Gloeobacter violaceus PCC 7421: one gene and its partner. The protein of the gene in region 1 binds, or shares a complex with, the protein of each later gene. Links are inferred from orthologs where the notes say so. Each region holds a gene or a part of one and is shown on either strand. Other genes may lie near its edges.

What was found.
Region 2: the proteins of GLL_RS03945 (region 1) and GLL_RS04610 are in contact, whole or in part, in a solved structure (PDB 8RP0), measured with the Escherichia coli proteins. The link is inferred for Gloeobacter violaceus PCC 7421 from one-to-one orthologs.

The regions. Positions count from the first base shown.
Region 1 is NC_005125.1:806,360-810,556, forward strand. What follows is about bases 388-3,215. They hold GLL_RS03945 (anthranilate synthase component I), read right to left. Parts: upstream 2,567-3,215; coding sequence 1,208-2,566; downstream 388-1,207. Other genes in these bases: gpmI (2,3-bisphosphoglycerate-independent phosphoglycerate mutase), read right to left, coding at 388-1,068; GLL_RS03950 (hypothetical protein), read left to right, coding at 2,688-3,215. Also shown: more of gpmI, read right to left, coding at 1-387; more of GLL_RS03950, read left to right, coding at 3,216-3,614; GLL_RS03955 (5-formyltetrahydrofolate cyclo-ligase), read left to right, coding at 3,611-4,165; GLL_RS03960 (M14 family metallopeptidase), read right to left, coding at 4,192-4,197. UniProt on the Escherichia coli protein: Part of a heterodimeric complex that catalyzes the two-step biosynthesis of 4-amino-4-deoxychorismate (ADC), a precursor of p-aminobenzoate (PABA) and tetrahydrofolate.
Region 2 is NC_005125.1:932,953-937,214, reverse strand. The notes cover bases 418-3,310. They hold GLL_RS04610 (anthranilate synthase component II), read right to left. Parts: upstream 2,207-3,310; coding sequence 1,628-2,206; downstream 418-1,627. Other genes in these bases: GLL_RS04600 (MgPME-cyclase complex family protein), read right to left, coding at 2,850-3,179; GLL_RS04605 (hypothetical protein), read right to left, coding at 2,296-2,853; GLL_RS04615 (MBL fold metallo-hydrolase), read right to left, coding at 798-1,631; GLL_RS04620 (alpha/beta hydrolase), read right to left, coding at 418-686. Also shown: more of GLL_RS04620, read right to left, coding at 1-417; tRNA uridine-5-carboxymethylaminomethyl(34) synthesis enzyme MnmG, read left to right, coding at 3,335-4,262. UniProt on the Escherichia coli protein: Part of a heterodimeric complex that catalyzes the two-step biosynthesis of 4-amino-4-deoxychorismate (ADC), a precursor of p-aminobenzoate (PABA) and tetrahydrofolate.

The DNA of each region.
Region 1 (4,197 bases):
GCGCTCCTCGCCGGGCAGGGGCGTCTCGATGCCGCCGTTAAAGAAATAGGTGACGTGGGCGTACTTCTCGGTCTCGGCGATGCGGAACTGCCGCAGGCCATGGTGGGCAATCACCTGACCCAGGAGGTTGTCGAGGCTCTGGGGCGCAAAAGCCACTGCCACCGGCAAGGTTGCGTCGTACTGGGTGAAGGTGAGAAAGGCGAGCGGGTCGAGGTAGGGGCGCACGAAACCGTCGAAGTCCGCCTGCACGAAGGCGCGGGTGAGCTGGCGCGCCCGGTCGGGGCGGAAGTTGAAGTAGATCACCCCATCACCGGGTTCGACCGCACCGGCAGCCAGGCGCACCGGCAATACGAATTCGTCGGTCTTGCCGGCGGCGTGGCTCTCGCGCAAGGTCTCGGAGGCGCGTTTACCCGTGCCGGGGCCGGTCTCGGTCATCACCCGGTACATCGCCTCGGTGCGATCCCAGCGGCGATCGCGGTCCATCCCAAAGTAACGGCCACCCAGAGTAGCAATCGTGCCGAAGCCCGTTTCGGCGATGCGGGCTTCGAGCTTCTCGAAGTACGCAACACCCGAAGTGGGAGGAGTGTCACGACCGTCACTCATCCCGTGGATAAACAGCGTTTCAAAACCCTCCCGCTTGGCAAGGTCCAATAGCCCAAACAGATGCTCGATGTGGGAGTGGACACCGCCGTCGGAGACGAGGCCCACCCCATGCAGCTTGCCGCCCCGCTCGCGCACCGTGCGGCAGAGACGCAGCAGTTCGGGGTTGGAAAGCAGCGTGCCTTCTTCGACCGCGTCGGAGATGCGCACGAGCTCCTGGGGGACCATCCGGCCCGCACCCAGGTTGAGGTGGCCGACTTCGGAGTTGCCCATCTGCCCGCGCGGCAGACCGACCGCCTTGCCGCTGGTGTGGATGAGTGTAAAAGGATAGCTGGCTTTGAGCGCGTCGAAGATCGGAGTTTTGGCGGCGGCGACGGCGTTGCCGTCGGTCTGCTCGCGGTAGCCCCAACCGTCGAGGATGACCAGAATCGCTGGATGGACTGCGCTAGAAGTGCCCATAAATGCCATGACCCTAAATGGTGCAGACTCCCTATTTTTTATAGGGAGTCTTGCTGACTACATCGGTCCGTATGTACCCAGTAAAAAACATCGGGGGCGGTTTGGGTACATTTACTATGAATTTTTTTAGATCGATTTGCCGCTCAACTTATCGACTGTCTCCCAGGGCTTTCCAGAGGGCTTTGGCCTTGGCGAGCGATTCGAGGTATTCGCCCTGGGGATCAGAATCGGCGACGATGCCCGCCCCGACTTGCCCCCAAATCCGGGAGCCGGACTTGAGCAGCGTGCGGATCAAAATGTTGAGATCCAGGTCACCGGTGCAGTCGAGGTAACCCGCCGAGCCGTAAAAAAGCGAGCGGCGCACCGGTTCGAGCCTCTCGATAATTTCCATGCAGCGCACCTTCGGACAGCCGGTGATCGTGCCGCCGGGATAGACGGCGCGCACCGCGTCCAGGGCGTCGCATCCGGGCTGCAGGCGGCCGACGACGTTGGAGACAATGTGCATGACGTGGGAGTAGCGCTCGATGACCATCAGTTCGTCCACCTGCACGCTGCCCGGTTGTGAGACCCGCCCGAGATCGTTGCGTTCGAGATCGACCAGCATGATGTGCTCGGCGCGTTCCTTGGGACTGATTAACAGTTCGCTTTCCAGGCGTTGATCGGCGGCAGCGGTGAACCCGCGCGGGCGCGTTCCCGCGATCGGGCGGGTGCTCAGCGCTTCGCCGCGCACTTCTAAAAGCCGCTCGGGCGAGCAGCTGACGATTTCGCCGAAGGGCGTGCGCCAGTAACAGGCGAAAGGCGAAGGATTGAGCCCGACCAGCCGTCGGTAGAGCCGCCAGCCATTGCCTTCCCAGTCGAGTTCGAAGCGAAGCGAGAGGTTGCACTGAAAGATATCCCCGGCCGCAATGTGCTCCTTGACCTGATGGACAGCCTCCAAAAACCTGTCGCGCGACGTCAGGCGCGGCAACGCACCACTGTTGATCTCCTCGTCGGTCAAAATCGGTCTGTCGAGCCGCTTGCACCAGTACGCCAGGCTTCCCCGGTCGGGACCGAGTCCCGACCGATTGTCGACGGCGAGCAAAAGCTTATCCTCGCGATGATCGGCGACGGCAAAGACGGCCGGCTCAAACCACCAGGCCGTCGGAAAAGGCAAGGGGTCGTTCCGCAGCCACGGCAGCCTTTCGATTTCCCAGGCCAGGTCGTAGCCGAACCAGCCCACAAGCCCGCCGCGAAAGGGCAGCCCCCTCCACTCGGGCGGCGGCAGCTGCCGCCGCGCGGCGGCAAGCCAAGCGCGCAGCGCGGGCAGAATCTCACCGACGGCGGGAGCAAGCACGCGCCGCGGACAGGCAGCCAAGATCGAGTAGCGGGCGGTACGCGGCGAGAGTTGGGGGCTTTCGAGCAGGACCGCCACCGCCTCCTCGCCGAACAGGCGCTCAAACAGGCACGAGCCGGTGCGTCCTTCGAGGGGAAGGTACAGCCAGTGCCAGGTGGGGGCAACCATCGACATCGACAGCAAAGCGTCAAGGACTGGGGTCATTTTCGCCCGCCTGCGATGGTGTGCCAAACCCAGGCGCATATGTCAAAGTGAGAGCAGTCTGCGATTGCGCCATTCGTCCGCATTGGTATACATGAACGTAACTCCGCCGTCTCCAATCGATCTCGATCACATTCAGATTCCCGAAGAAGATCCCAAAGCGCCCTTTCCTGCTCCGAGCGAACCTTTGCAGTACCGGGCCATCGGCATCGTGCGCGGCCGCTATGAACCGAGCGAGGAGCGCATCACCCAGGGCAAACTGCTCACCCCCGACGGCGTCGAAATCGACGCGGTGCTCCTGGGCCGGGTGCTGAGCCTGGTGCGCAAGCACCTGGATCTCTCAACCGATCACCCCTGGGTGGTCTACCCGCGCACCCGCGACGGCGGCGGCCTGCACACCCAGATTGTCGGGGTCTGGTCGCTCAACCCAGAAGGGCTTAAACCCGACAGAGACAGCGCCTTCGACTCCGCCGAAGAAGACTCCAACGATGAAGAGGACGAAGAGGACGAAGAGGACGAAGAACTGGAGACGGAAACAGAAAGTGACGAATCGGTTGAAAAGTCCACTTTGCTGTTTTCGACCGCCAACGTCGAGGGTGTAGACGGTTTTTTCTCCATCCGCGGCGAAGTGAGCTTTCAGTCCCAGCAAGAAGGTTTTGTCCTGCTCAAGATCCGCCAGCAGAGCAAAAAGAAAAAACCCGGCCGGGCCTTTAAATTGCGTCTGGAGGGCTTTTTGCCCGAGGACGCCCGCGGCAAATTTTGGGATCTCGAGGTGCGCCGCACCAGCGAGGCATTGCGCATCGAGGACGGCACCCCCATTGCCGTGCTGCCCAAGCCCGTCGGCGACAAGCGCCGCGGCGGCCCCCGCCGTCCCACAGGCAAAGGCGGTCCCCCCCGTGGCCCCCGCGGCGAAGGCGGCGGCGGTCTACGGCCCCGATCGGCGGAGCGCAGCGAGGGCGGCACCGGATTGGTCAAACCCGAGCGCCCCTTCCGACCGGACCGCCAGCCCCGGCCGGAGTGAACAAAGCCGACCTGCGCGTCCAGTGCCTTGGAAGGCGCCGGGCGCTCAGCCCCGAAGCGTGCGAGCGGATGAGCGAGCGCATCCGCGCCTATCTAAGCGGCCGACTCGAATCCACAGACCGGTGCATCCTCGCCTACCTGCCCTTTCGCAACGAACCGGACCTGCGGCCATTGTTCGCCGACAGCCGCACCTGGGCTGTGCCCCGGGTGGCGGGGACGGAACTCACCTGGCACCGCTATGAACCCGGCCGCGTCGGGCGCGGGGCCATGGGTCCGCCCGAACCGGAACCGGATTGCGAAGCGGTCGATCCTGCTGGAGCAGCCTGGGTGCTGGTGCCGGTGGTAGCCTGCGATCGGCGCGGCTACCGCATCGGGTACGGCGGCGGCTATTACGATCGTTTCCTCGCACGCTATGCGCTACCGGCCATCGCCGTGGGTTACAGCGAATTTGTCTATGAGCAAGTTCCCACCGACCCCTGGGATCGGCCGATGGGCGGGATTGTCACCGAGGCCGGCTTCCTGTGGCCCGAAATTGCGCAGCCGGGAGCGTGAGGCGCGTGCCACCCTCCCGGTACGATTTAGCG
Region 2 (4,262 bases), 130 kb from region 1 along the record:
GAGGCCTGCCTCAGCCACGCTTGCGCCCCGGCGTAGCGGGGATTGGCAAAGACCAGCGAGCGCACCTGAAAGCCGAGGGGACCGGCCGGGCGCGGATCCCCCAGGTTGGCCGGAGGTGGTGGGGCAGGGGGAGCGGCGTCGGCCTGCTTTTCGATGGCGCTGAAGGTCGTCTCGCCCAGGTCGAAGGCATTGCCCACTTCGACGGCCAGTTGCGCCCCGAAGGCGACGTCGATTCTCAAAGTCTGAAGTGGGTAGTAGCGCAGAAAATTGAGCAGCGTCAGCCCCTGAGGATCGCCTGCAGCCAGGATGCTCGCGGCGCGCAGGGCCAGGAAGCTGTTGTTGTCGGCATCGGTGCGCAGCAGGTTGCCGATGCGCTGCAAAGTCCGCTCACCCAGGGGAGTGTAGGTCAGCTGGGCGACTTGCGCCTGGGAAAAAGGCAGCGGTGTATTGAGCGCGTCGCGCAGTCCCACCACATCCTTTGCCCCGGCAAGCGAGGCTAGAAAGGCCATCCGCTCGCTCATCACCCCGGTGCGGGTGTAGGTTTCGAGCTCGGTCACCGGCAGCGAAAGACCGAGTAACCCGTAATTGAAGAAAATCCGCTCCGCCGCATCCGCAGGCACGGCGCACAGCACAGCCCCAAGCAGCCCGCCGCCCACTTGAGTGAGTCGGCGCCGGAAATTGCGCATTCGAGCCTGTTTCCTCATTTTTTTCGAACCCCTGATGCGGTAGAACAGCCCGCAGGTAAGCCACAAGCATCCTATCTGCTTGTGGCTGCAATGGGCCTACAGAACCTTGCTTCAGGAGCGCTCCTGCGCCTTCGGGACCGCCGGACGGCCGCTGCCGCTGACCGGTGGGGTTTTGCCGCTGAAGTCGTAGGCGAAGACGCGCACCAGGGGCGCTCCCCCGCTTTTGGGCAGGTTGGCGGCGCTGATCTGCACCAGCGGGTTGGTGTAGACCTTGACCGTGTCGCTTTTGAACAGCTGCAAAAACGGATCGACCCCGCCCAGTTCGCATCCATCCTCGGCCGCCTCGGTCCGGTAATACATCGGCACCACCATGCGCGGCTGCAACTCCTCGGTGGCCTGGTGGGCCAGTTCCGGATCGAAGCCTTTCTCGCCGCCGCCCACCGGGACAAACAGCAAGTCGGGTTTTCCGAGCAGAATTTTTTCTTCGTCGCTCAGGGGGGCGGCAATCACCCCCAGGTGGACGATGTCGAGGCCCGCCTGCCGCCAGCGCCAGGCGACGTTGACGCCGAAGCGGCGTCCGTCCTTGCGGTCGTGCAGCGTCTTGACGCCCTGGAGTTTGTCAAAGCTGTCGACGGTGAACACTCCCGGCTGGTAGAGCACGCGGGGGTTGCCCTTGACCACGTCAAGGGCGCCCTCATCGAGCAATCGGGAACTGAGCAAGATCAAATCGACTGCCACTTCCGGGCGGCGGTAACCCGCCGTGCAGCCGGCCGGCCTGAAGGGATTGACCAACAGGCGCCCTTCATCGGAGATGAACAAAAAGCAGGTGTGCCCAAGCCACTGCACCTGCAAAGCTTTCGAACGGGCGGGTGCAGCCTGCAGCGGCTGCGTGCACGCCCACAGATAGCCGGCCAGGCCGGTCTGCAGCAATGGTCGTCTTTTCATGCGCTCGGTAAACTCTCAAGAAAATTGCGCAGCAAATCTTTACCTACGGCGGTCAGAATGCTCTCGGGATGGAACTGGACCCCCTGAATGTGGCGCCAGGTGCGGTGACGCACGCCCATTACCGTACCATCTTCGGTCCAGGCGGTAATCTCAAGGACCGCCGGAAAGGCTTCGGCGGCAATCGCCAGCGAGTGGTAGCGGGTGGCGACGAAAGGTTCGGGCAGAGCCGCAAATACCCCCTCCCCCCGGTGGTGGATAAGCGAGGTCTTGCCGTGCATCAGCTCGGGTGCCCGGACAATTTGACCACCGAAGACGCGGCCGATGCACTGGTGGCCCAGACAGACTCCCAGTACCGGCAACTGTGAGCCCAGTTCGGCGATAATCGCCTCCGAAACTCCCGCATCCTCCGGCCTGCCCGGACCGGGGGAAATCACCACCGCCCCGGGTGCCAGGGCGCGCACCCCGTCGATATCGATGCGGTCGTTGCGGTGCACCTCCACCTGGGCACCCAGTTCCGCCAGATACTGCACGAGGTTATAGGTAAAGCTGTCGTAGTTGTCGATCACCAGGATCATGGCTGTACCGGCGGCCCGCATCCCAATAGCCTCCCTATCATAAACAACGCCGGGCGCGAAAGCCGGATGGACCCGCCCGCTTCCCCGCATCAATCCAGTCGGAAGGAGCGGGCGACCTCCTCCGCGACCGGCTGCACTCGCGGGTAAAAAGTCGCCGGTCCCACCACCAGCAGCGTGACCAGCCGGTCGCGATCGCCTCCCACCGAGACGAGGATCCGGCCTTCAGGGGTCGTGGCGGCGGTCGGCACGCCCTTAAACAGCAGCGTGGCGGTGTTGAAGTCGCCGGTGCGGCCGGGTTGGGCGCCCAGCAAGCCGAACTGTTTGTAGGTGCTGCCCAGACGGCTTTGGGCAAGTCGCTTCCGGTACACCTGCCCCAAGCGTGCCAGCTGGGCCGGTGTAGCAGGCCGGCCGTCGTCTTTCTGGCCGGGGGCCGGTACCACCGAGATGAGCAGCAAAGTCTTGCTGGCGGGCTCGACGAGAGAAACCTCTCCGAGCTTGTCTTTGCTTTCGAGAACATGCCAGCCGGGCGGCGGCACGAACCGAAAGCCCAAGATCCAATCGCGATAGGGCTGTACCGTCTGGGCGCAGACAGCACTTGCAAAAAGCACAAGCCCGATACCCGTCACCCATCCGCTTTTGGTGCTCATCGAGCGGCGGTGTGGACGGCGAGCGGGTCGGGGATCGCGGCGCTGGGGGCTTCGAATTGGCCTAGCAGCACATACTGCAGCCGGTGCTTGAGCCAGAGGATAAACTGGCCGTCGGTGGAGACGACGGCTGCCGCCGGGGCCGGGCAGCGGTGCCGGAGATCGGCAAACTCCGGCACCGCCAGAAAGGCCGGAGTACGCACCAGCCAGAAATCGATTGCCTTGCTGTGAGCCAGGTAGTGGCGGGTGCGCTCTTCGAGCACCTCTTGAGCCTGATGTCCCTGCAAGAAGCGATCGCTTGCCGCGAGAAAATAATACGTCTGTGCCATGCTGTGCCTCGGGCTTCATGGGGTACATATTAGCGTACGGGCCGTTGGCCCAAATGAAGCTAAATCCGGTCCGGAGTGCCGATGTAGCGATGAGTTTGATCCATATACTTGGGTGTAAAGTCTGAAGGTGAATTCGATGGCTATAAGGCATTCGTATGTCTTGCTTGCCGGATTGGCTTGCGGCCGGCTGCCGCGACGGCGACGCAGCTTCGCATCCTACAATTAGATTACGATTTCGAACTGCGACTGTGCATTATCTTGCTGAATTTGACGTCGTCGTCGTCGGCGCCGGCCACAGCGGCTGCGAAGCGGCCCTCGCCGCCGCCCGCCTCGGCTGTCGAACACTCCTGGTCACCATGAACCTCGACACGATCGCTTGGCAACCGTGCAATCCGGCGGTGGGCGGCCCGGCCAAGTCGCAGCTGGTCCACGAGGTCGATGCCCTAGGCGGCGAGATGGCCAAAATCACCGACCGCACCTATCTGCAAAAGCGCGTCCTCAATAGTTCCCGCGGCCCGGCGGTCTGGGCGCTTCGGGCGCAGACCGACAAGCGCGAGTATGCCCGCGAGCTGAAGCAGGTGCTCGAAGCCACCCCCAACCTCACCCTGCGCCAGGGACAGATTACCGACATCCACCTGGGTCCTCACGACGAAATTTGCGGGGTCGGCACGTTTTTTGACGTGCACTTTGCCTGCCGGGCGGTGATCTTGACCACCGGCACATTTTTGGGCGGGCGCATCTGGATTGGCCGCAAGTCGATGAGCGCCGGGCGGGCGGGCGAATTTGCCGCGGAGGGTTTGACTGCGACCCTGGAGCGGTTGGGTTTTGAGACCGGGCGGCTCAAGACGGGCACCCCCGCCCGCGTCGACCGGCGCACGGTCGATTTTGGCGTCATGGAGGTGCAGCCGCCCGATCCCGAGTTGCGCTGGTTCTCGTTCGACCCGCGCGCCTGGGTAGAGCGCGAGCAGCTCAACTGCTATCTCACGCGCACCACCGCCGCGACCCACCAAGTGATCCGCGACCATCTGCACCTCTCGCCGATGTACAGTGGCGACATCGAGGCGCGCGGGCCGCGCTACTGCC